DNA from 3 places in the Bacillus sp. S10(2024) genome. Region 2 is predicted to be linked to each of the others. Evidence: predicted binding sites of a transcription regulator. Region 2 holds the regulator's gene; each other region holds the start of a gene.
What was found. The regulator CtsR, encoded in region 2, represses protease genes until heat stress. The targets are predictions, from matches to a motif close to ATGGTCAATAAAGGTCAAACA.
Positions count from the first base shown of each region.

Region 1: clpP (ATP-dependent Clp endopeptidase proteolytic subunit ClpP) is a predicted target of CtsR. The motif match lies at 2,190-2,210, and genes of this name have one in related genera.
Region 3: clpB (ATP-dependent chaperone ClpB) is a predicted target of CtsR. The motif match lies at 2,112-2,132, and genes of this name have one in related genera.

Region 1 is NZ_JBFLUR010000002.1:3,922,153-3,926,417, reverse strand. It holds gene spoVAD (stage V sporulation protein AD) at 1-489, shown strand, start outside; gene spoVAE (stage V sporulation protein AE) at 493-843, shown strand; gene AB1280_RS19870 (DUF1657 domain-containing protein) at 855-1,061, shown strand; gene AB1280_RS19865 (DUF421 domain-containing protein) at 1,082-1,957, shown strand; gene clpP (ATP-dependent Clp endopeptidase proteolytic subunit ClpP) at 2,257-2,838, shown strand; gene AB1280_RS19855 (HPr family phosphocarrier protein) at 3,066-3,323, opposite strand; gene whiA (DNA-binding protein WhiA) at 3,345-4,265, opposite strand, start outside.
Region 2 is NZ_JBFLUR010000002.1:3,455,300-3,459,564, forward strand. It holds gene clpC (ATP-dependent protease ATP-binding subunit ClpC) at 1-306, opposite strand, end outside; gene AB1280_RS17610 (protein arginine kinase) at 320-1,393, opposite strand; gene AB1280_RS17615 (UvrB/UvrC motif-containing protein) at 1,398-1,946, opposite strand; gene AB1280_RS17620 (CtsR family transcriptional regulator) at 2,043-2,504, opposite strand; rRNA gene rrf (5S ribosomal RNA) at 2,770-2,885, opposite strand; rRNA gene AB1280_RS17630 (23S ribosomal RNA) at 2,936-4,265, opposite strand, start outside.
Region 3 is NZ_JBFLUR010000002.1:2,339,565-2,343,829, forward strand. It holds gene clpB (ATP-dependent chaperone ClpB) at 1-2,092, opposite strand, end outside; gene AB1280_RS12005 (YjzC family protein) at 2,488-2,667, opposite strand; gene AB1280_RS12010 (Cof-type HAD-IIB family hydrolase) at 3,062-3,871, shown strand; gene AB1280_RS12015 (competence protein) at 3,970-4,110, shown strand; gene AB1280_RS12020 (DUF3813 domain-containing protein) at 4,110-4,265, shown strand, end outside.

The DNA of each region.
Region 1 (4,265 bases), 470 kb from region 2:
CAAGGAGATGGACCTTGCGTAACATCAGCAACAATTGGAAGAGTGATTGATATGGGATTAACGGATCCATTTAATATGGGAGGGGCTATGGCTCCCGCCGCTGTCGATACGATAGAAGCCCATTTAAGAGAACGACAAATCGACGCATCCTACTATGATTTAATTGTAACGGGCGATCTCGGTCATGTAGGACGTGAAATTGCCTTCGACTTACTACGTAAGCAAGGAACATCTATACGAAGTGAACAATTTCAAGATTGCGGATTACTCATTTACAGAGACGACCAACCTATCTTAGCTGGAGCAAGTGGCCCGGGTTGCTCAGCAACTGTTGTGTATGGGCATTTACTAAACCGGATGCAAAAAGGAGAGTTTAGCAAAATACTTGTAGTTGCTACCGGGGCCTTACTTTCCCCATTAACTTTCCAGCAACAAGAAACGATTCCTTGTATCGCCCATGCAGTATCCATTGAAGCTGGAGGTGTATAATACATGATCTTTTTTTGGGCTTTTGTAATTGGTGGCCTCATTTGTGTCATTGGACAAATTATGTTCGACGTCTTCAAACTTACTCCTGCTCATACAATGGCGACACTTGTTGTCATTGGCGCTATATTAGATGGATTTAATTTGTATGAACCATTAATTGATTTTGCCGGAGCAGGTGCAACGGTTCCTATTACAAGCTTTGGGAACGCTCTCGTTCACGGTGCAATGGCAGAAGCGGCTGAGCATGGCATCATTGGCGTTATAACAGGAATGTTTAAAGTAACAAGCGCTGGTGTATCCGCCGCAATTATCTTCGGATTTATTGGAGCTTTATTATTTAAACCAAAAGGATAAGAGGTGTTCTCATGACCGTTGTTGCAAGCGTAAAAACATGCCTTGCTAGTTTGAAAGGTGCACAAGCAAGTTTAAGTGCCCTTTCACAAAACTCTGCTGACCAAGAAACAAAGCGCGTTTTTCATGAATGTATGTTAGAAATGGATAGTATCATCGCTGATATACAAGGGCGGGTTTCAACATTAGAACGAGAAGAGCCACAATATAAAGGATTTTAGGAAGACTGGAGGGAATATACATGCCTAACATTCACATACCAGAATGGCCACTTGTCATTATACGTTCTTTATGTGTCTTAATTGTTTTATTCGCCATTACGAAATGGCTTGGCAAAAGACAAATCTCTCAACTTTCCTTTTTTGAATACATAGCAGGTATGACAATTGGTGATATCGCTGCAGAAGTATCGACAGGGTTGGAACAAAACTTCTTCCACGGTATTTCCAGTATGCTGGTTTTTGCTATCATACCCTTTTTCGCAGGACTAATTTCCTTAAAAAATAAGACGGTACGAGATTTTGTAGAGGGGAAATCCACTATTTTTATAAAAGATGGAAAAGTACTCGAAGATAATTTAAAAAAGGAAAAATATACAAGCGACGAACTACTAGAGCTTCTGCGAAAAAAAGATGTATTCAACATAACCGATGTTGAATTCGCTATATTAGAGCCGAGCGGTGAATTAAACGTATTATTAAAGAAAGACAGACAACCATTAACTGCAAAAGATATCGGATTAAAACTACCAAATGAAAAAGAAACGCACACAGTTATTATGGATGGAAACATAATGGATGAACCTCTTGCCGCAAGCGGTCATAACCGCGCTTGGATTCGTACTGAACTCGAAAAAATGGGAGTTGCAATCGACAACGTATTCATTGGACAAGTCGACTCCTACGGTCAACTAACTGTCGACATATACAACGATAAAATTCAAATGCCTTCTCCCCAAGACAAACCGTTATTACTCGCTTCCTTAAAAAAGTGTCATGCTGATCTTGAACTCTTTTCTTTAGAAACGAAATCACATACCGCCGCGAACATGTATGTAAACAACGCCAAGAGGCTAGAGGAAATTTTAAATAAAGTAACGTATTTACTGAAAGAATAGTACGAAAAAGAACGCTTATATATGTAATGGCGTTCTTTTTTTATTTATTGTTACACCGACCGCTTCTATGCATGAACAGATGCTCCCACCCACCTAAAAAAGAGGGGTTTTCATAGGCATGTTTAAATTCATACAATTCGGTTATGATGAGGAAGGTACAGAAGAAGGGAATTCCTTATTTATAGCGAATTAACATGATACACCTACATATTTTTTAAAACTGAAGTGGTTTCGTTTGACCTTTATTGACCATAATTGTATTATAAAACTAACAAATGTGTTAAAGGAGGAAGTTACACATGAATTTAATTCCTACAGTTATTGAACAAACAAATCGCGGGGAACGTGCTTACGATATTTACTCTCGTTTATTAAAAGACCGCATCATCATGCTTGGCAGCGCAATTGATGACAACGTAGCAAACTCAATCGTTTCTCAGCTTTTATTCTTAGAATCACAAGACCCAGAAAAGGATATTCATCTATATATCAACAGTCCTGGTGGATCTATTACAGCAGGTATGGCAATTTACGATACAATGCAATTCATTAAACCAAACGTATCTACAATTTGCATCGGCATGGCTGCATCTATGGGTGCTTTCTTACTTGCAGCTGGTGAAAAAGGAAAACGTTTCGCGCTTCCAAACAGTGAAGTTATGATTCATCAACCACTTGGCGGTGCACAAGGACAAGCGACGGAAATCGAAATCGCTGCAAAACGTATCCTATTCTTACGCGATAAGCTAAACAAAATTCTTGCTGAGCGTACAGGTCAAGATTTAGAAGTAATTGAACGTGACACAGAGCGTGACAACTTCATGACAGCAGAAAAAGCGTTAGAATACGGCTTAATTGATAAAATCTTTACAAACCGTTAATCGCGTATACAAAAGAGCTATCATTCATGATAGCTCTTTTTCATTTATCAGCGCTTTTCTCACTGATGGAAAGCCTGCCCAATCGGGCCTTTACGAGCAGTTTTCTTCCACGTGATTTCCCGGTCTTTACTGCCTACGAATAGCAGGATAAAGATCCTTCGACCATGTTAGACAGCCACAGACACTCCACATACAGTAAAAAGCTATCGCACATTCGCGATAGCTTTTTACTGTTCTTTTTGCACATAAGCAACAAGCGCTGCTAATGCTTCTATCTCATCTGATCCTTCTGTTGTAATCGTAACTTCACATCCGGATCCAACAGCTAAGCTCATAATCCCCATAATACTTTTAGCATTAACTGTTTTCCCATCTTTCTCCATAAAAATATCAGATTGAAAACGATTTGCTTCTTGTACAAACAACGCTGCCGGACGTGCTTGTAATCCAGTTTTCAACAGCACCTCTATCCGTTTTTGAACCACTGTCCCATTCCCCTTTGCCTTTTATTTTTTTACAACCGCTTCACCAGCGCGTAATTTCTCCGCAATGTCATCAATTTTACGCAAACGATGATTAATACCCGATTTACTAATGTTTCCCCCAGATACCATTTCTCCTAGTTCTTTCAATGTAACATCTTGATAATTAATACGCAGTTCTGCGATTTCACGTAATTTATCTGGTAAAAAATCAAGTCCAACAGTCTCTTCAATATAACGAATGTTTTCAATTTGTCTTAAAGCTGCACCAATCGTTTTATTTAAGTTTGCTGTTTCACAGTTCACAAGACGATTTACAGAATTACGCATATCTCGCACAATACGAATATCTTCAAACCTTAAAAGGGCGCTATGAGCCCCAATAATATTTAAGAACTCAGTAATCTTTTCGGCTTCCTTTAAATACGTAATGTACCCTTTTCGCCTTTCTAACGTCTTACTGTTTAACGCAAATTCATTCATCAGCTCACATATTGCATCATTATGTTCCTTGTATAACGAGAAAACTTCTAAATGATACGATGATGTTTCCGGATTATTAACAGAACCGCCGGCTAAAAATGCTCCGCGTAAGTACGAACGTTTACAACACTTTTTCTCAATTAATTCTTTTGAAATATCACGAATAAACGAAAAATCCTCTCGTACAATGTGCAAATCTAATAAAATTTCACGCGCTTTTTCAACTAAACGAACGATGTACACATTATTTTTCTTTAAGCGCATTTTCTTACGCACAAGTAGCTCAACTGTCACGCTATATCCTTTTTTTAATAATGTATAAATTCTCCGTGCAATCGCTGCGTTTTCCGTTTGAATGTCAATGATTACACGACGGTTTGAAAAGGAGAGTGAACCGTTCATACGAAGTAATGCTGACAATTCTGCCTTCTCGCAGCATTCCTTCATTTCGAGCTTTGTTAG
Region 2 (4,265 bases):
GTAAGAATGACCTAGTTTACGCGCTTCATCCATAGACAACTCTATCACTTTTTTTGCACGTGGCGTATAGTGAACTGTTTGAGACATCTCCGTACCACGCCCAATTAGCGCCTCTACTTCCTTTTGAACTTTCTCCGGGCTTAATCCAAGTGCGACTAATGCTTTCGCAGCAATTCCTTCTCCTTCTCGTACAAGACCGAGTAAAATATGCTCCGTACCAATATTATTATGACCAATGCGAATTGCTTCTTCTTGGGATAACGCTAATACTTTTTGTGCTCGTTCTGTAAATCTTCCAAACATCATATAAATCACACTCCTACTTCGCTCGATTTTGTTCAATTTGTAATCTTTCACGAATAAGTGCTGCTCTGCGGTAATCTCTTTCATCAGGTTGCAGTGGACCACCAGCATATTGCTGCAAAATTCCCGGCTGTGTAAGTATCATTAACTCTGTTAAAATATTTCTGGATATATTTTCGATATATCCAATATCAATGCCAAGTCGCACATCCGATAAACATGTTGCAGCCTCAGCTGATTCAATTAAGCGACTATTTGCCAATACACCATACGAACGATATACCTTATCCTCAAGCTCTACGCTTGAGTTTTTCATGATTGATTCTCTCGCTGCTCGCTCTTGTTGAATAAGTTGCTGAACAACACTTTTTAAATCTTCTACAATATCTTCTTCAGGTTTTCCTAGTGTCATTTGATTCGAAAGTTGAAATATATTTCCTAACGCTTCACTACCTTCACCATATATTCCTCTTACCACTAAACCAAGTTGATTAATCGCTTGAACGATACGGTTCATTTGTCCTGTTAAAACAAGAGCGGGCAAATGTATCATCACTGAAGCTCGTAAACCCGTTCCTATATTTGTAGGACAACTCGTTAAATAACCAACTTGTTCATCAAATGCGTACTCAACCTGACTTTCTATCCAATCATCAATGCGATTTGCACTATGCAGCGCTTCTGATAACTGTAATCCTGGAAATAAACATTGAATGCGAATATGATCTTCTTCATTAATCATAATGCTTACTTGTTCATTCTCAGATAATAAACAAGCACCATATTCTGTTCCCACTAAATCCGGGCTTACAAGGTGCTTTTCTACTAATACTCTACGCTGCAACGGCTGAATGCTATTCATTTGTAAAAGTTCAAATATCCCAAAAGGTTCAACTATTTGATTAGTAAACCTTTCTTGAAACACTTTAATCATTTGCTCCGCTTCTTCATTTATTAACATAGTCGGGAATTGGTAATCTCGTATATTCCGAGCTAATCGAACACGACTGCTTAAAACAATATCAGAATCAGGACCATCTTCCCTCATCCACGGACTAATTGCTTCGTTCATAATTCGATCAAGTGACATAGAACTATTCCCCCTCTCTATGCTCACGAAGCTGGTTTTCTAAGCTGCGAATTTTATCACGTAATTCTGCAGCCTGTTCAAACTCTTCTTGGTGTATACATTCATGCAATTTTAGTTTTAAATCATCTAATTCTTTTTTTAGATGAATATTTCCTCCTATACGGTTAGGAATTTTCCCATTGTGACTTGTATACCCACCATGAAGCCGCTTTAACATTGGTTGCAATTGTTCTTTAAATGTTTCATAACAAGAAGCGCAGCCAAATCTACCGATCTTTGCAAATTGCGAATACGTCATATTACATTTCGAACATTGCAACGGCTCTGTATCTGAAAAGCCCTTTGTTTTTTTCTTAAGTGTAGGTTCTTCAACATGCAGTAAACCTGCTAATAAATTATGAAATGAAAAACTAGACTTATTTGATTGAAAGAAAGACGTATATCCATTTTCTTGTGCACACCGCTCGCAAAGATGAATCTCCGTCTTTTCTCCATTCATTACTTTTGTAAAATGTAGCGTTGCTGATTGTGAATTACAGTTTTGACAAATCAACGTATTTCCCCACCTTTACAATAGGAACGAATTATGAATTTATAACCTTATTCGTTCAACTAACCTTTAGGAGATAGATTATTCCTAAAAGAAATTTTACTTATATTTCAGTGTTCTAAGCATCGCTCGAAGTATACGTGCTCGCAGTTCATCTCGAAGCGGTAAGTCTGTTAGTAATACAGATCGATCTAACACACTAAACATAAGCTTTGCTTCCCTGCTTGTAACAATGCCTTCTTCAGCTAAACGCCTTATTATACTCTCAGCGCTTGACTGAGCAATACTATACTGAATCATTTGTAACATTTGATCAATAATGTCTATATCATCATGCAATTTGACTTTTATAATGCGAATGTAACCTCCGCCACCTCGTTTACTTTCCACTACAAATCCTCTTTCTAACGTAAAACGAGTATTAATAACGTAGTTAATTTGAGATGGCACGCAATCAAACTTATCAGCAATTTCGTTTCTTTTAATTTCAATTGCATTATTATTACTTAAGTCAATAACTTGCTTTAGATATTGTTCAATAATATCAGATATATTTCTCATTTATCCTCCACCTTTATTGACTTTGACTATCTTTGACTTTAATTATATACGTATTAAAAAATTTTGCAACTCTTTTGCTTCCTTCTCTATCCTATCCATATTTTCTCACGTTTAATCAGCCGTTCTTTATTTTATGAATAAGGAATATAAAGTTTCCTAATTATAAAATGAACTTCCATCCCAGAAGATTTTCAATTCATTTTTTACAGAATATTTACAGAATAAACAACAAAAAAAGACGAGTCTACTGACTCGTCTTTCATTTGCCTGGCAACGTCCTACTCTCACAGGGACAAAGTCCCAACTACCATCGGCGCTAGAGAGCTTAACTTCCGTGTTCGGTATGGGAACGGGTGTGACCTCTCTGCCATCATTACCAGACTTATGAAGGTATATTCCTTCAAAACTAGATAACATTTGCTTCATATTATATGGTTAAGTCCTCGATCTATTAGTATTCGTCAGCTCCACGTGTCACCACGCTTCCACCTCGAACCTATCAACCTGATCATCTTTCAGGGATCTTACTAGCTTAACGCTATGGGAAATCTCATCTTGAGGGGGGCTTCATGCTTAGATGCTTTCAGCACTTATCCCTTCCGCACATAGCTACCCAGCTATGCCCTTGGCAGAACAACTGGTACACCAGCGGTGCGTCCATCCCGGTCCTCTCGTACTAAGGACAGCTCCTCTCAAATTTCCTACGCCCACGACGGATAGGGACCGAACTGTCTCACGACGTTCTGAACCCAGCTCGCGTACCGCTTTAATGGGCGAACAGCCCAACCCTTGGGACCGACTACAGCCCCAGGATGCGATGAGCCGACATCGAGGTGCCAAACCTCCCCGTCGATGTGGACTCTTGGGGGAGATAAGCCTGTTATCCCCGGGGTAGCTTTTATCCGTTGAGCGATGGCCCTTCCATGCGGAACCACCGGATCACTAAGCCCGACTTTCGTCCCTGCTCGACTTGTAGGTCTCGCAGTCAAGCTCCCTTATGCCTTTGCACTCTACGAATGATTTCCAACCATTCTGAGGGAACCTTTGGGCGCCTCCGTTACTTTTTAGGAGGCGACCGCCCCAGTCAAACTGCCCACCTGACACTGTCTCCCGGGTCGATAAGACCCGTAGGTTAGAATTTCAATACAGCCAGGGCGGTATCCCACCAGCGCCTCCACCGAAGCTAGCGCTCCGGCTTCAAAGGCTCCCGCCTATCCTGTACAAGCTGTACCAAAATTCAATATCAGGCTACAGTAAAGCTCCACGGGGTCTTTCCGTCCTGTCGCGGGTAACCTGCATCTTCACAGGTACTATAATTTCACCGAGTCTCTGGTTGAGACAGTGCCCAAATCGTTACACCTTTCGTGCGGGTCGGAACTTACCCGACAAGGAATTTCGCTACCTTAGGACCGTTATAGTTACGGCCGCCGTTTACTGGGGCTTCAGTTCAGAGCTTCGCTTGCGCTAACCCCTCTCCTTAACCTTCCAGCACCGGGCAGGTGTCAGCCCCTATACTTCGCCTTACGGCTTCGCAGAGACCTGTGTTTTTGCTAAACAGTCGCTTGGGCCTATTCACTGCGGCTTTCCGTTAAGAAAGCACCCCTTCTCCCGAAGTTACGGGGTCATTTTGCCGAGTTCCTTAACCAGAGTTCTCTCGCACACCTTAGGATTCTCTCCTCGCCTACCTGTGTCGGTTTGCGGTACAGGCACCTTTTATCTCGCTAGAAGCTTTTCTTGGCAGCGGGGAATCAAAGACTTCGC
Region 3 (4,265 bases), 1.1 Mb from region 2:
AAATATTAAACACTTCCGGATGTGCTTTTTCAATTTCATCTAATAAAATAACAGAATACGGTTTACGGCGCACAGCTTCTGTTAATTGGCCGCCTTCTTCATATCCGACATACCCAGGAGGCGCTCCGATTAATCGAGATACGGCATGCTTTTCCATGTACTCAGACATATCAATTCGAATGATTTGTTCTTCGCTATCAAATAATGACTGCGCCAATGTTTTCGCAAGTTCCGTTTTCCCAACACCTGTCGGTCCTAAGAAAATGAACGAACCAATCGGACGATTTGGATCTTTAATTCCAGCACGAGCGCGCAGCACTGCATCCCCCACAAGACCAACCGCCTCTTCTTGTCCGATGACACGCCCTGATAATATTTGCTCTAAACGAAGTAACTTCTCACGTTCTCCTTCTACGAGCTTTGCAATCGGAATACCAGTCCAGCGCGATACGATATTTGCAATTTCTTCTTCACTTACTTCTTCACGAAGAAGACGGTTGTCTTGCTGTTTATTCGCACTTGCTTCTTCCGCTTCTTTCAATTCTTTTTCTACAGCTGGAATTTTGCCGTGACGAAGCTCTGCTGCTTTATTTAAATCGTAATTTCCTTCCGCTTCTTCTAGCTCCCTTCGCAAACGCTCTAAGCTTTCGCGTAAATCGCGCACCTTATGAATTTCTTCTTTCTCTTTTTGCCACTGCGCCCGCATTCCACTCGCTTTTTCTTTTAAATCCGACAACTCACGCTGCAATGTTTGCAGGCGCTCCCTACTTGCACGGTCCGTTTCTTTACTGAGCGCAGCCTCTTCAATTTCTAACTGCATAATACGACGCGTGATTTCGTCTAGCTCTGTTGGTAACGAATCAATTTCTGTCCGAATCGTTGCACATGCTTCATCAACTAAATCGATTGCTTTATCTGGTAAGAAACGATCAGAAATATAACGATCCGATAACGTTGCAGCTGCGACAAGAGCACGATCATGAATATTCACACTATGGTAAATTTCAAATCGTTCTTTTAAACCGCGCAAAATAGAAATCGTATCTTCAACTGTCGGCTCTTCAGCTAATACTTGCTGGAAACGACGCTCTAATGCTGGATCTTTCTCAATATATTTGCGATATTCATCAAGCGTTGTCGCCCCGATGCAATGCAGCTCTCCACGCGCTAACATTGGTTTTAACATATTTCCGGCATCCATTGCTCCTTCTGTTTTACCAGCGCCTACAATGGTATGCAGCTCGTCGATAAATAATAAAATCTTTCCTTCACTCTTTTTAATTTCATTTAAGACCGCTTGCAAGCGCTCTTCAAATTCACCGCGGAATTTCGCACCTGCAACAAGCGCGCTCATATCAAGCGCAAAGATCGTTTTATCTTTTAACCCTTCCGGTACATCTTTACGAACAATACGTTGCGCTAATCCCTCAACGATTGCTGTTTTCCCAACACCAGGTTCACCAATTAATACAGGATTATTTTTTGTTTTACGCGACAAAATGCGAATCACACGGCGGATTTCACTATCACGTCCAATGACTGGATCAATTTTCCCTTGTCTTACTTCCGCTACTAAATCACGACCATATTTCTCTAAAGCTTCGTATGTTACTTCTGGATTTTGACTCGTCACTTTTTGATTCCCCCGAACTTCTGTTAATGCTTGCAATAACGCTTCTTTTGTAATACGAAGTGACGCAAATAACTCACGTATATCACTCGTTCTCTTTTCATCACATAATGCAAGAAGAATATGTTCCACTGAAATATAATCATCTTGCAAATGCTTCGCTTCTTCTTCAGCTCTTACAAACAGCCCCTGAAGTGCGCTTGTAATATAAACCTTGCCTACTTCTGCGCCGCCTCCTGTAACCGATGGCTTTCGCTTTAGTAAGCGTTCTGCCGCCTGCACCAACTGATCTATATTTATATTCATCTTTTGAAAAATACGTATTGCTAATCCATCTTGCTGCTGAAGAAGCGCGGCTAAAAGATGTACAATATCAATATCTTGATGATGATGCTTAGTAGCAATTGATTGTGCACCCATAATCGCTTCTTGTGTTTTTGTCGTCATTCGATTTAAGTCCATCGTGCCACAACTCCTTTATAGTTTGACTTTTTTTGACCTTTGATTTGATTATACGACAAATTACCTATTTTATTCAACGATGAGAACTTTATGACGATCTTATTTTTTGTAACTACTCGACCATACATTTCATTCAGGAGTTTGGTAAGGGGGATGATTCCGGTGAAAATACACCCCTTATTATCTATAAAAAGTTATTTTCATTTTTAGCATATAGATGTTTTCAGCCTTTGCGTGTGACAGGAAAAGGCCTTGACCGCTCCTATACATAACCAGTCCCTCCCTGGCCATTTAAAAAAATGCTCTTTTGCCTTTTTTTCATAGAGTGACTGAGTTGTTATCTTTTTTTACTTATTTACCATAAGAAATCCCGCAGCTTATAACTGCGGGATTTCTTATGGTCTTCGTTTATATGTCCATTGTCTATTTTGGTTTGTAACTTCCGGAAATTTATCTCCAGCAGAGAGCTTTACCATTTTTGGATCCTTAACCATACTCCCTGTTTCACCAATTTCAACATAGATACCATCATTGGGTGCTTTTTGACCAGCTCGGAATCGATGACTTTGTCCCATATTCATTCTCCTTCCATTCCATTATTACATCTTTAGTATGTCCCATTTTACAAAACCTTTTCTGTTATGTTTAGGAAACCATGCTCATATAATGAAATTACACATTTTAGCAGGAGATACATCAGTATATGTAGAAACAAAAAAAACTGGCCATAAAGACCAGCATCAAAGGAGAGTCAAACAACTTATACGAGAAGATTACATTCTCATTATAAACATGATACCCCCAGCTTTGTAACCCCTTTCACAAATTGTACAAAAGGAAAGGAACATTATTCGAACTTTCAGAATAAAACTTGACTTTTCTCGATACCAATGACAAATAGTAGACAACGTGATCGTGCAGGAATTAAGATGAATATACACAAAACTTTTTATAAAAGGTGTGAGACGCATGAAAAAACAACATTTAATTGCATTAGATTTAGATGGCACTTTACTTACAGATCAAAAAATAATTTCAGCTCGTACAAAACAAACCATTGCAAAAGCAAAAGAACAAGGCCATATCGTTGTGATCTCAACGGGCCGTCCATTTCGTGCGAGTCATGCATATTATAAAGAACTTGGCTTAAATACACCGATTGTAAATTTCAACGGCGCATACGTTCATCATCCACTTGATACGAACTGGGGAATGCATCACTCTCCACTTGAACTTACTACTGCACAAGAAATCGTTCGTACGTGTATGGAATTTGGAGTGGAAAATATTTACGCAGAAGTAATTGATGATGTATATATGAAACAACTTGATGAAGACAAAAAACATATTTTTGAGTTCGGATCACCCAAAATTTTCACAGGTGATTTACTCAACATTTTACAAGATCATCCAACTTGCTTATTAATTGATGCACATGAGTCAAAATCAAACTTTATTCGTCAACATTTAACAGATATGCATGCAGAAGTAATCGATCACCGTAAATGGGGAGCTCCTTGGCCGATTATTGAAATCGTGAAAAGCGGGTTAAATAAAGCAATTGGCTTACAAAGAATTTCAAATTACTACCATATCCCAAAAGAGCGTATCATCGCGTTTGGTGATGAAGATAACGATTTTGAAATGATTGAATTTGCTGGACACGGAATCGCTATGGGGAATGCCATTCCAGAATTAAAATCATTAGCAAATCACATAACGTTATCAAATGAAGAAGACGGCATTGCTCTTTATTTAGAGGAGGCACTTGGATTGTAAGGTGAAAATTCCCTACTTATAGTATGACGCCAATCGCACATACTATAGAAGACACAGCAAATGTGTCCATGCTTTTCTGCTAAAAGGGGGCATTACGAATGGGTAAAAAGAACAAATCAAAACGTTTCGTGCAACAAGGGACAGATTCTGTTATGAAACACGATGCAAGATTCCCATACCGTGGTACATTAGCTGAAGCAGAAAAAGAACGAAATAACTCTTCTCTCGGAGGGTTCTAATGAGTAACTTACTATTCCAACAAGCACGAGATGCCGTCTCAAAAGCTGTATCTTGTTCCAATGACAGCGAACAGCAAGCACTTGTTAATCAAGCAAAAAATGCATTGTTGTCCGCTTATACGAATTCTTCTACTGCCGAAAAAGTACAATTACGC